Regions from separate parts of the Oxalobacter vibrioformis genome, predicted to be linked through region 1. Evidence: predicted binding sites of a transcription regulator. Region 1 holds the regulator's gene; the other holds the start of a gene.

What was found. The regulator sigma-54, encoded in region 1, starts transcription at its own class of promoters, with help from an activator protein. The targets are predictions, from matches to a motif close to TGGCANGNAANCTGCTTT.
Region 2: the regulator sigma-54 is predicted to act here: its motif matches at 2,293-2,310, upstream of glnA (type I glutamate--ammonia ligase).

What each region holds. Positions count from the first base shown of each region.
Region 1 is NZ_CP098242.1:846,088-852,380, forward strand. Features, by position in the region: gene NB640_RS04195 (KpsF/GutQ family sugar-phosphate isomerase) at 1-591, shown strand, start outside; gene NB640_RS04200 (KdsC family phosphatase) at 591-1,118, shown strand; gene lptC (LPS export ABC transporter periplasmic protein LptC) at 1,115-1,711, shown strand; gene lptA (lipopolysaccharide transport periplasmic protein LptA) at 1,727-2,269, shown strand; gene lptB (LPS export ABC transporter ATP-binding protein) at 2,270-3,013, shown strand; gene rpoN (RNA polymerase factor sigma-54) at 3,026-4,447, shown strand; gene hpf (ribosome hibernation-promoting factor, HPF/YfiA family) at 4,528-4,872, shown strand; gene NB640_RS04230 (CYTH domain-containing protein) at 4,934-5,413, opposite strand; tRNA gene NB640_RS04235 (tRNA-Pro) at 5,592-5,668, shown strand; gene NB640_RS04240 (hypothetical protein) at 6,250-6,293, opposite strand, start outside.
Region 2 is NZ_CP098242.1:517,738-524,030, forward strand. Features, by position in the region: gene glnL (nitrogen regulation protein NR(II)) at 1-714, opposite strand, end outside; gene glnA (type I glutamate--ammonia ligase) at 793-2,208, opposite strand; gene NB640_RS02625 (competence/damage-inducible protein A) at 2,419-3,207, opposite strand; gene NB640_RS02630 (FKBP-type peptidyl-prolyl cis-trans isomerase) at 3,352-3,717, shown strand; gene NB640_RS02635 (EAL domain-containing protein) at 3,781-5,658, opposite strand; gene radC (RadC family protein) at 6,011-6,293, opposite strand, start outside.

The sequences.
Region 1 (6,293 bases):
TATTCCGGGCTGGCGCAATTATCCGATATTCATCTGAGCATCCAGGTGGAAAAAGAAGCCTGTCCGCTCAACCTGGCCCCGACAGCCAGCACGACCACAACCATGGCCTTGGGTGATGCACTGGCAGTTGCCGTGCTCGACGCACGGGGTTTTCGTGAAGATGACTTTGCCCGCTCGCATCCTGGTGGCGCACTGGGACGCCGCCTGTTAACGCTGGTAAGTGATGTGATGCGAAGCGGTGATGCGGTTCCGGCGGTGACATCCGATACCCCCCTTCGTGAAGCCCTTTTCGAGATCACGAAAAAAGGGATGGCGATGACCGCTGTTGTGGATGAAAACCACCAGGCCATCGGTGTCTTTACTGATGGCGATTTACGCCGTCTTCTGGAAACCGTGCAGGATTTTGCCAATATCCCCATCTCTGATGTCATGTCACGCAATCCAAGAACGATCGGCCCGGGGCAGCTCGCCGCAGAAGCCATCAGCATCATGGAACAACACCGGATCAATCAGTTGCTCGTAGCTGATACAGAAGGAAAACTGATTGGTGCCGTGCATATCCATGACCTTACCCAGGCCAAGGTGATCTGATGCCCGACAAACCATTTAGCAAAGCCCGCCAGGTCAGGCTGATGATATTTGATGTGGATGGCATACTGACCGACGGCAAACTCGTCTTTGGTTCCGATGGTGAAGCGCTCAAGATCTTTCATGTCCTGGACGGGCACGGTATCAAGCTTCTGCAACAATCCGGCATACAAACCGCTATTATCAGTGCTCGCAAATCCGATATGGTCATGCGCCGCGCTGAAGACCTGGGCATCGGACATGTCCAGCTCGGCATACAGGACAAACTGTCGGCATTTACCATGCTGTTGAGCAAAACCGGCATGACAGCTGCCCATTGCGGCTATATTGGCGATGATGTCATTGACCTGCCCATCCTGACCCGTGCCGGTTTTTCTGCCAGCGTGCCAAACGGGCATATCGAGGTTCGTTCACGAGTGGATTATGTGACAGAAGCAACGGGTGGCAATGGTGCTGTTCGTGAAGTCTGTGACCTGATTTTGCAGGCGCAGGATAAATATGCTGCGCTGATGGAGTCTTATCTGAAATGAGTGCGCGTTCTGCACGCCGATTCCGGCTGACAGCGATTTTTGCTTTTGCCGCCGTACTGGCTGTCGGCAGTGCATGGGTCAATATGGTGCTGAAAAGAAGCTCAGCAGATGAAAAAGCGGGAGTGGTACGGGAAGATCCTGACTACTATATGGACAATTTCCGTCACTTCACCTTAAAGCTTACCGGTGAGGCAGACTTCGAACTTACCGGAAAGAAAATGACACACTACCCGGATAATGACAGTTATCTGATCAATTTCCCGGTCATGGAATCTCTTGATGAACGGCAGCGTCCGCAGATCACTTATTCCGACTGGGCCTTTATTGAAGACGTAAACAGTAAAATCCACATGCATGAAAATGTGGTTGTTATCCGTCCGCCAACAGGGGATACGGAAGCTTTCCGGATGACCACCGAATATCTGCTGGTGCTGCCGGATGAAGACATCATGCGCACAGACAGGGAAGTCATCGCCTACCAGGGAAGCGCAACCATGACAGGAATCGGGATGGAATCCAATAATGCCACGCGCGAGCTCTTCCTGTTAAGCCGGGCAAAAGTTGTGTATCCGCCTGCTAACCAGAAAAAATAACCGGATGATCAGCCCATGCGACGCCTTTTCCTATTTTTAATCCTTGCCTTGAGTCTGCCGCTTTCCGTTTATGCGGAAAGAGCAGACAGAGACAAGCCAACTGAAATCGAAGCAGACCAGATGGTTGCCGATGATGTAAAGCAGGTAACGGTTTTTACCGGCAATGTCATCATGACGCAAGGATCCCGGGTTGCCAAAGCCGCCAAGGTTGTGCTTGTCCAGGATCCGCAGGGTTATCAGTACACAACGCTTTATGCCGGTCCGGGAGGACTGGCCTCACTGCGTGAAAAACGGGATGGGGGTCCGAATCTGTGGACAGAAGGCTATGGTGAGCGAATTGAATATGATAACAAAACCGAGACCATCAAATTTTTTACCCACGCCAACCTGAAACGCCTGGATGGAAAAACCCTAACAGATGATATCAAAGGGGAATACATTTCCTATGACAGCAAAAGCGAGTTTTACCGTGTACACAACACCTCGGATGGCAAGTCAGCGCCAGGAGCAGGACGCGTAAAGGCGGTCATCGAGCCACGTGAAAAGAAGGCACCATAAATGAATGTGAACAGGCTGGTTGTTCAGGGACTGCAAAAAACATACGGCAAGCGTACGGTTGTCCATGATGTCTCGCTGGAAGTCAAAAGCGGGGAGGTAGTGGGATTGCTCGGCCCCAATGGTGCTGGCAAAACCACATCGTTTTATATGATTGTCGGCCTGGTACCCTCTGATGCCGGCACGATCGACCTGGATGGGGAAGATATCTCTCACCTTCCCATTCACCGCAGAGCCGCGATGGGCCTTTCCTACCTGCCGCAGGAAGCTTCCGTTTTCCGCAAGCTGAATGTTCAAGACAATATTCGCGCCGTGCTGGAACTCCAGCACAAGGATGGGCAACCGTTTTCAAAATATGAAATAGAAACCCGGCTTGATGCGTTACTGGCTGAGCTCCAGATTGAAAAGCTGCGGGAAAACTCCGCCTCTTCCCTTTCCGGTGGTGAAAGACGCCGTGTTGAAATCGCCCGTGCTTTGGCAACAGACCCACAGTTCATTCTGCTGGATGAACCCTTTGCCGGTATTGATCCGATTGCCGTCATTGAAATTCAGCGTATTGTGCGCTTTTTGAAAGAACGGGGAATCGGGGTGCTGATCACGGACCACAATGTGCGTGAAACGCTCGGCATCTGTGATCATGCCTACATCATCAATCAGGGCACCGTTTTAGCCAAGGGTCATCCGGAAGAAATCATCATGGATGAATCTGTCCGGCGGGTCTACCTGGGAGAAAACTTCCGGCTGTAAAGACAAGAGCGCATGAAACTGAAACAGCAATCCCGCCTTACACAGCAACTTGCGCTCACTCCCCGTCTACAGCGCGCCATCCGGCTTTTACAGCTGTCAGCCACCAGCCTCAACCTGGAAATTGAAAAGGCGCTGGAAGATAATCCGTTTCTGGAACGCGTGGACAACCTGCTGGACAGTGCACTGCATCTCACCGCGGATGACACACTTATCAGCAACGAATCTGCCGCAAATCGGGTAACAATTGATAGCGAAGCGCCGGCTGATGGGTCTCTGGACTTCCGGAGCCCGTCCCATACCGCACAGGTTCCTAATAATGACGATATGGCTTCCCCGATGGAAGCCCCATCCCCTTCTCTGCGAGAGCATCTGACAACCCAGATACACATGCGTTTGAATGAGCAGCGTCAGTTGGCTCTGGCTGAGCTGATTATTGATGCGCTGGATGAAAACGGCTTCCTCATTGAGACGCTTGACGAGATGCTTGAGTGGCTACCTGAAGCGCTCAATATCCAGCGGTCCGAGCTGGAAACGGCCTTAAGGCAAGTGCAGGATCTCGAGCCTCCCGGCATTGCGGCAAGAAACAGCGTCGAATGCCTCGCTATCCAGTTGAAAAAACTGCCGGGACTGCCTTATGTCACGCGTAAAAGAGCCATTACGATTGTTGAAAATCATCTGCCTCTTTTGGCCCGACGGGATTTTTCCCGGCTGAAGAAGCTGCTGGATTGCGATGATGAAGATCTGACAGATGCCCGAAAAGCCATCCATTCCTGTGATCCGCATCCTGCAGCATCCTTTTCTGCTGAAAAAGCCCATACCCTGGTGCCGGAACTGCTGGCCTTTTATCAGGATGGCCAGTGGCAAATCGGACTGAATCCGGCAGCCCTGCCAAAGATCCGCATCAGCTCCCTGTATGCCGACATCATGAAAAATGCGGAAAACCGCCAAACCATGAATACACAGTTACAGGAAGCAAACTGGTTTATCCGCAACCTGCAGCAGCGTTATGAGACCATTCTCAAAACAGGACAGGCCATTGCGGAAAGACAGCAGCCGTTCTTTTCTGATGGCCCCATATCGATGAGGCCACTTGTATTGCACGAAATAGCTGATACACTAGAACTGCACGAGAGCACGATTTCCCGTGTGACAAACCAGAAATACATGCACACGCCGCATGGTATAGTTGAACTGAAGTCCTTTTTCGGAAGCCATCTGACAACGGAATCAGGCAACACCGTTTCATCAACAGCCATTCGGGAACGAATCCGGCAACTTATAGGAGCAGAAGACCAGAAAAAACCCTTATCAGACAACCGAATCGCACAGATACTGGGAGAACAGGGATTGGTGATTGCCCGTCGAACCGTCGCGAAATACCGCGAAACCCTGAAAATTCCTTCCGCTCATATGCGAAAGTCTCTGTCTCTGTAACTTCCATTGGCAGAGCAAAAAACATCACCCGAATGCTGTTTTAACAGGTGATAACTGATGACAATCTTTAGGAGAAACTTATGAATCTCACGATCAGTGGACATCATCTCGAAGTAACACCGGCCATCCGCAGTCATGTAGAAAACAAGCTGAACCGGATGAAACGGAATTTTGACAACGTGATCGACATCTCTGTCCTGTTGGCTGTGGACAATAATTCAGACAAGGACAAGAGACAACGGGCAGAGATCAAAATGAACATAAGTGGCAAGACGATACATGCAGAAAGTGCTGCACAGGATCTGTATGCTGCGATTGATATTCTGATGGATAAACTGGATCGGCAGATTGTGAAACACAAAACAAAATCAAAAGAACATGGACGTGAGTCCGTGAAAAATCTGCCAAGCGACTTGCCGTCCTGATCCCTGCATCAGGTCAATCAGCAAGAAGGCGCATCACGTTGCGCCTTTTTTGATGCCGGTTTTATTTTCCCTTATCGCTCCATGCCTGATACGGATTACGCATCAGGTTGGTATTGTAGTAGTGAGGGTCTTCCGTTACTTCCCGCCCCACCCAGTCCGGCAGGTCAAATGTCTGATCCACAGCCTCCAGCTCGATTTCCGCAATGACAAGCCCGGCATTTTCCCCAAAAAATTCATCGACTTCCCATATCATGCCGTCATGAGGAATCCGGTAACGAACCTTTTCAATAAGGGGCCTGACACAAAGGTTCTCCAGCATCTCCTGTGCATCTTCGAGCGGAATCGGATATTCCCATTCGTTCCTGAATAACCCGTCTGTACTGCTTTTGATGGTAACAAAGGCTTGCTGGTTCATGACCCGGATACGCACCACACGATCATGATCCGCTGACAGGTATCCCTGCCGGATGGTGTCTCCCTTTACCCTGTTTTTCCACCCGTCATTCGCCAGCAAAAACTTGCGTTCAATCTCTACTCCCATTGCCATTGCCCTTATCAATCGAAAAGCTTTTATACCATATCGTGCCGGTCCATCAAACCCATTCAATAAAGCGTGTTTTCCCTCCTGAAAAGAGCAGGTCCTTCCCCTGATATTTCTTTCTTTTCCCCTATGAAGGAGCATGAAAGCTTCAGTAACAACTGGTATAATAAAGAGATGTCGGGGCGTAGCGCAGCCTGGTAGCGTACTTGCATGGGGTGCAAGGGGTCGTGTGTTCGAATCACACCGTCCCGACCAATAAAATCAAAGGGTTACAGATTTTACGCTGTAACCCTTTTTCTTTGGCTGGTGCTTTGGTAGCACTTTTGGTAGCACTTTTTTATGCGGGTTTATCGTTTCCGCTGTGCGCGCTGCGCCGCCCTCTCCTTTTTCCTTTCGATTCGACGAAGCCGGTTTCCCTCGTTCATCCATTCCACATGCCGCCGGCCTGCCTGAAACGAGAAAAATTCGGGTGACGTGTGCGAATAAGGATTTTCGATGGTTGTATCAAACGCCTCGTTATACTCACAGCGACAATGTTCCTCGCTCCCCCCTCAAACCCGTCCTGCCAGATTTTTGACAGGAATTCGCATGACGTATGCGGATTTGCCGATGAAAACAGTCCGTGACGCGGCGCCCGGTATCCCGCCAGCCAGACCATTTTTTCATTGAATCCCTCCCAGAATGCGGTGGATTCAATGGATTTAAAAGGGTATGGGCAAATCGGCATTTCTGACCCCTTACAAAAAATCGCGGGGTAGAGCGCCTCGGCGGCCAGGTGGCCGCGCTCGTTTGCTCGGTGAAGTTGTTGTTTTAAATGCATTTTTTTCTCCGTAAGTTTATGCTGCTTCTGCTTGTGCTTCTGCGGCCTTTTTGGCGTCGG
Region 2 (6,293 bases), 330 kb from region 1:
CTGCTCCTTGTCACCGGCAAACTCGGGAATGGAGAGATCATAATCCCGCCGGATAATGAGCCCCTCCGGAAATTCCGCGAGTATCAGGCTTCGTACGCGCTCGCAAATTTCATGGACGTTGATATCCTCCATGACAGGCCCACGCCGGTGTGGCACCAAAAGCCGGTCGACCAGTGCCTGAAGGCGTTCTGACTCACGGATAATCACCTGCGTGTATTCCCGGAAAACCTGAAGGTCCCGCTTAGGCAACTCCATTTCAAGCAGTTGCGCAGCACCCCGGATACCGCCCAGCGGATTCTTGATCTCATGCGCCAGATTGCGTATCAGTTCCCGATTGGCCTGGCTCTGATCAATCAGGCGCTCCTCACGGTCAAGACGCAATTGCTGCACATTTTCCCTCAGCTCAATCAGGATGGCATTGTCAGGCGAATCAACGGCTGATGCGATGCAATGCACATGCAAAGGCACACGCCCCGAACGCTCCAGTATCAATTCCTGGCGTTTTTCCACTATGTCACGCTGCCGGATCTGGCAGCAGATTGCTTCCAGTTCACCACTGTGGGTAAAAACCGCTTCCAGTTCCTGCCCAAGCAATACCTTCGCAGAGGCTTCGAGCATATCTTCTGCAGCCGGATTGACATAACTGAGCCTGCCATACTGATCCAGAATCAATATGGCGGTTGCCAGTAAATCCAGTCCTTTCAATGTATTCATAAAAACATCACTGTCTCAAAAAAAACAGGCGGAATCCTGTCCGGTTCCACCTGTTCTGGCCCACTGGTATGCTTTCCTTCAGAGGGAGTAGTACATATCAAACTCCACAGGATGCGTGGTCATCTGCAAACGCTCGACTTCCTGCTTTTTCAGTTCAATGTAGGCATCCAGCATGCTGTTGCTGAATACCCCGCCGCGGGTCAGGAATTCCCGGTCATTATCGAGCGCTTCCAACGCCTGTTCCAGGGAGGAACAGACGGTCGGAATCATCGCATCCTCTTCCGGTGGCAAATGATACAGGTCTTTGGATGCCGGCTCACCCGGATGAATACGGTTCTGCACCCCGTCCAGCCCTGCCATCAAGAGGGCGGCAAAGCACATATACGGATTAGCCAGCGGATCAGGGAAACGCGCCTCGACACGTCGTCCTTTCGGATTGGTCACATGCGGAATACGGATGGATGCCGAACGGTTGCGGGCTGAATAAGCCAGCTTCACCGGCGCCTCAAAGCCCGGGACAAGCCGTTTGTAAGAGTTGGTGCCCGGATTGGTGATGGCATTCAATGCACGGGCATGTTTGATAATGCCGCCAATGTAGTACAGGGCAAATTCTGAAAGGCCGGCATAGCCATCACCGGCAAAAAGATTCTGTCCATCTTTCCAGACAGACTGATGCACGTGCATACCTGAACCATTATCCCCGACAATGGGCTTGGGCATGAAAGTCGCTGTCTTGCCGTATGTATGCGCAACATTCCAGACAATGTATTTCAGATTCTGTGTCCAATCGGCCCTTTCCACCAATGTGGAAAAGCGAGTGCCAATCTCATTCTGGCCCGCACCGGCCACCTCATGATGATGCACTTCAACCGGAATACCCATCTGCTCTAACAGCAGGCACATTTCCGAGCGCATATCATGAAAACTGTCCACTGGCGGTACCGGGAAATATCCCCCTTTTACCCTCGGACGGTGCCCCATATTGCCGCCTTCCGTTTTCACGCCCGTTGACCAGAAGCCTTCATCCGAGTCGATCTTGAAAAAGCAGCCGGACATGTCATCCCCCCAGCGCACCCCATCGAAGATGAAAAATTCCGGCTCGGGCCCGAAAAAAGCCGTATCGCCCAGGCCGGACGAACGCAAATGCGCCTCTGCACGCTTGGCGATGGAACGTGGGTCCCTGTCGTACCCTTTACCATCCGAAGGCTCGATGACGTCACACTGCATGAAAAGGGTCGCGTCTTCCATGAACGGGTCCATATTGGCTGATGCCGGATCAGGGATCAGCAGCATATCGGATGCCTCTATCCCCTTCCATCCTGCAATAGATGAGCCGTCAAAAGCATGGCCATTTTCAAAGCTGTCCAGATCAAAAGCAGACACCGGCACACTGACATGATGTTCCTTACCTCGGGTATCTGTAAAACGGAAGTCCACAAAACGGACTTCGTTTTCCCTGATCATGTCCATGATCTTTTCGGGCGTTTTAGCCATTTTCAATCTCCTAAAAATATATGTAACGCTGGGTCAGCACTTTATCGTTCATCACACACCAGGCGTGACGTTCTGTTTTATATATAAGCAAAAATCATGCCAGTTTTCCAGTCCCCAATGACACTGTTTTTGTACTGAAACCCGCTTTGCCTGAATCAGCTCGCACCAAATTGGCGCACAACCAATTAACCGCACCATTTTAGTGCGGTTTTAAGGGTTTATTTCATATTCTGCATGGATCTGTCGCAAACCTTCCTGCAGCCGGGCGAATGCCTCATCCACTTCGGCAGAGGCACCTTTCACCCCCAATTCGACATAACTACGGCCACCGGGCATTCCGATATGAGGGAGACTGAAAACCCTGATCTGCTGAAACTCCCGTTCTATTTCCTCCATCATGGGCGTCATCATGGCCTCTACTGCGCCATAAACCGTAACGGATTTTTCCACATGCTCAATCCGGAAAAAATCCGCCTGATGGTAAGTATCAAGAACCCATTCCATCATGGGGTGTGCCATTTCCGGAAATCCCGGAAAAAAGTAATGCGTGCCGACAGAAAACCCCGGTATCTTGTTTACCGGATTGAGAATAATCGCTGCGCCTTCGGGAAACTCCCCCATCCTGAGCCGCTGCAGATTATCCGGCGCATCATAATCGACCGGACGTCCGTGCTGGAGAGCAAAATCCCTGATACGCTCAAGGATCTTTTCCCTGGCTTCAGGATGCAATACCAGCGGCACATCTAATGCCCGTGCGGCGCATCGCCTGGTGTGATCGTCCGGTGTGGCACCGATTCCTCCACAGGAAAACACCATATCACCAGTTGCAAACGTACGGCGTAATGTTGCCGTAATTTTTTGGGGATCGTCGCTCAGATACTCTGCCCAGTCCAGCTGCATTCCTCTTTTTTTCAACATCCCGATAGCCGCAGAAAAATGCCTGTCCGTGCGTTTTCCCGACAGGATTTCATCGCCAATGATGATGAGCCCGATAGCCATTATTTTTACTCCCCTTGTTTATTGACCGGGACATATTCCTGTTTCCCAAACCGACATGATGGCATAAATCCGAAAAAAGAGACTATCATGAACAACAGCGTATATACTTCGCATCAGGAAAAAAACAAAATGCAAGGAGAGAAAATGACTTTTATCAAAATGGAAAACGGACTGGAATACCGGGATGACGTTGTGGGAGAAGGTGACGAAGCAGGAACCAAAGCCGCTTCTGTCGAAGTGCACTATACCGGATGGCTCCTGAATCCGGACGGCTCGCCAGGTGAAAAATTTGACAGCAGCCGGGAACGCAACGAACCGATTGTCTTCCCTTTGGGCGCTGGCTATGTCATTCGCGGATGGGACGAAGGCTTCCAGGGAATGAAGGTAGGCGGTAAGCGCACCCTTCGGATTCCGTCCAGCATGGGGTATGGCGCACACGGCGCAGGCGACGTCATTCCCCCGCATGCAGATCTGGTCTTTGAGATAGAACTGCTGAAACTGACAGTCTGAAATTTGCTGGTCACTTCCTGAGACACTGCCTCAAACTGCCATCACAAACCCCGACTGTCCTCATCATAATATCTCGAAATAATTTCCCACCTTCCTTTTACACTTTTTCTTGAGGTGGGAAATATCCTGCGAAAACTCGTCGATATTCTGATACACATATTTTTTATTTGAGATTCCGGCAATGGACAGGCTTGCAATGGGAAAGCTTTCTGTCATGCCGTGCCGGTTCTTGGATATGATGCACCCGTTTTTCAGGTCTTCATCACGATAAAGCGAAGTAACCCTTGAAGAAAACCGGTCTATTACGGAAGCGCAATAATTTTCGCCTTCGTGATAATCACCGATGACGATAAAGTCATCTCCTCCGATATGCCCGATAAATTCATTTTTAACCGCACATTCCTTAAGCGTATCGGCAACAAGCGAAAGCATTAAATCACCGTTTTCAAAACCGTATGCGTCATTGTATGCCTTGAAATTATCAATGTCGTAATACGTGATGCAGTATGGCTTGTTGTCAAATATCCGATGCAGGATTTCCTGTTCGATCAGAAGATTGCCGGGCAGTCTCGTCAGGGGATTCAAGTGCACCGCCACATCAATCTCTATCTTTGTGCAGGCATCAAGCAATTCCTTGATGGTAACCATGCCCACATATTCGCCTTCCTTTTCCACGACAATCGGGTTGTACAACTGGTCATAAGGCCTCTGCATTGCAAGCTGTGACACCAGATCTATTGGCATATAGTAGTTCACCCTCAAAAAATTCGACATCATCAGATCCTGAATGTTTCTTTTTGAATTGAGGCTATAGCCAAATCTGCCGCCAAACATTTCATTCAGGTATGTTCTTGTTACAAAACCGATGGCACGATCCTCTTCAACAACAGAAAATTCAGTAATGGCAGGGTTATTTCTCAGCACATCGTAAATTTTTTCGACACGTTCGTCGGAAGAAAAAGTATATCCAGGCTGGGATAAATATCCGATGATGGGATAAATCGAGCTTTTTACATTTTCACTGTACCTTTTTGAGTGGTATTTCTTGATCATCTCTGTTTTTTCCGGCGCAATACCGTCAAACAGTTCTCGCGGAATGCCCAGAAAATACCCCTGTCCGTAATCCACCCTTAGTTTTATCAGTGTCTTTAATTCTTCCTCGCTTTCGATTCCTTCTGCAACCAGTTTAATATCAGAACCCTTGCAGAAATCGACCATCGCCTTGCACAATAAAAACTTCGTTTTATCCCGGTCAATGTTTCTGACCAGATTCATGTCCAGTTTCATAAAACCCGGTTTTACGTCCACAATCAGATTGAGCCCGGAATAACCCGCGCCAACATCATCTATAGCTATCCCATAATTCTGCTTTTTATAATGGTTAATTGCTCCCAGAAACGCATTATTATCAATAACTGAGGCCCGCTCGGTTATCTCAAATATAATTGCATTTGAATTCATGTCGAATTCTTCCAGGCAGCTTTTTGTAAATCCCTGGGTAAACTTTTTATCGTAAATAATATTGGGATTGACATTAAGGAAAAGTTTTCTTTCGCCGTCCTTGTGAGCAAAATTTTCCATGGCTTTTGCCCTACACAGTGTTTCCAACTCCCATAATTTTCCCATTCTGTCTGCCACTCTGAACATTTGCTCAATATTCATTTCCAGTTCCTTGCTGGATATCCGACTAAGCGCTTCATAACCAAAAATTTTTCCGTCTGCCAGCGATACGACCGGCTGATATACCGGATGGATATATTTCCCCTCAATAATCCTGTCTATAATCCGATACTGTGTCTCTGCAAGAATTTCTCCTGATTCTTTACCGGGCACAATGCTGAATGCTTCACAAGCAAAATTTTTTCTCTCTGTCAGCAATGACACGGGTTTGACGCCACCAGCATCCAGAACGCTGTTTTGAACCCTGACCTGAGGTTTCATGATTACTCCTTTGATTATTTTTATCTTTGCATTTTTGCAGTGTGGGCTATGAGAAAGCCGTATTGCTATTTGTCAATATCAATGAGGTGCGTTCCTATATATATTCCTCAAATAAGACAAAATAATGACAAAAGCGTGTATTGACGAAAAAACTGGAAAAAGCCGTCGCAGGGATGAGCCGCGGCACCATCCTTCTTTCAGGAAAGTTACATTTCAATCAGATGTCGTAAAGACTTTCGCAAAAAAGCCCTCCCCAGGAAAAGCACTCTCACATTTCCTTCAAGCTGATATGAAATATCAGCTTGGAAACCGCTGTTTTTTAATTGAACGGACAGGGGCTGTGCCCGGTCATTCAGAGAAGCCCATGCTCGGCAAAGGAATAAATACCTGAACTGGCAACAATAAAATGATCGAGAAGACGCACCTCAACCAGGTCAAGCGCCTGCTTTAGTGATTTTGTCAGCAACTTGTCCTGCTCACTGGGTTCGGTCGTACCGGTGGGATGATTATGCGCCAGTATCACGCTGGCGGCATTTCGTGTGAGCGCAGCCTTGATCAATTCCCTGGGATAAACACTTGTATGAGAGAGCGTCCCCTGGAAAAGCTCCACACTTTCTATCAGGCGGTTTTTCACA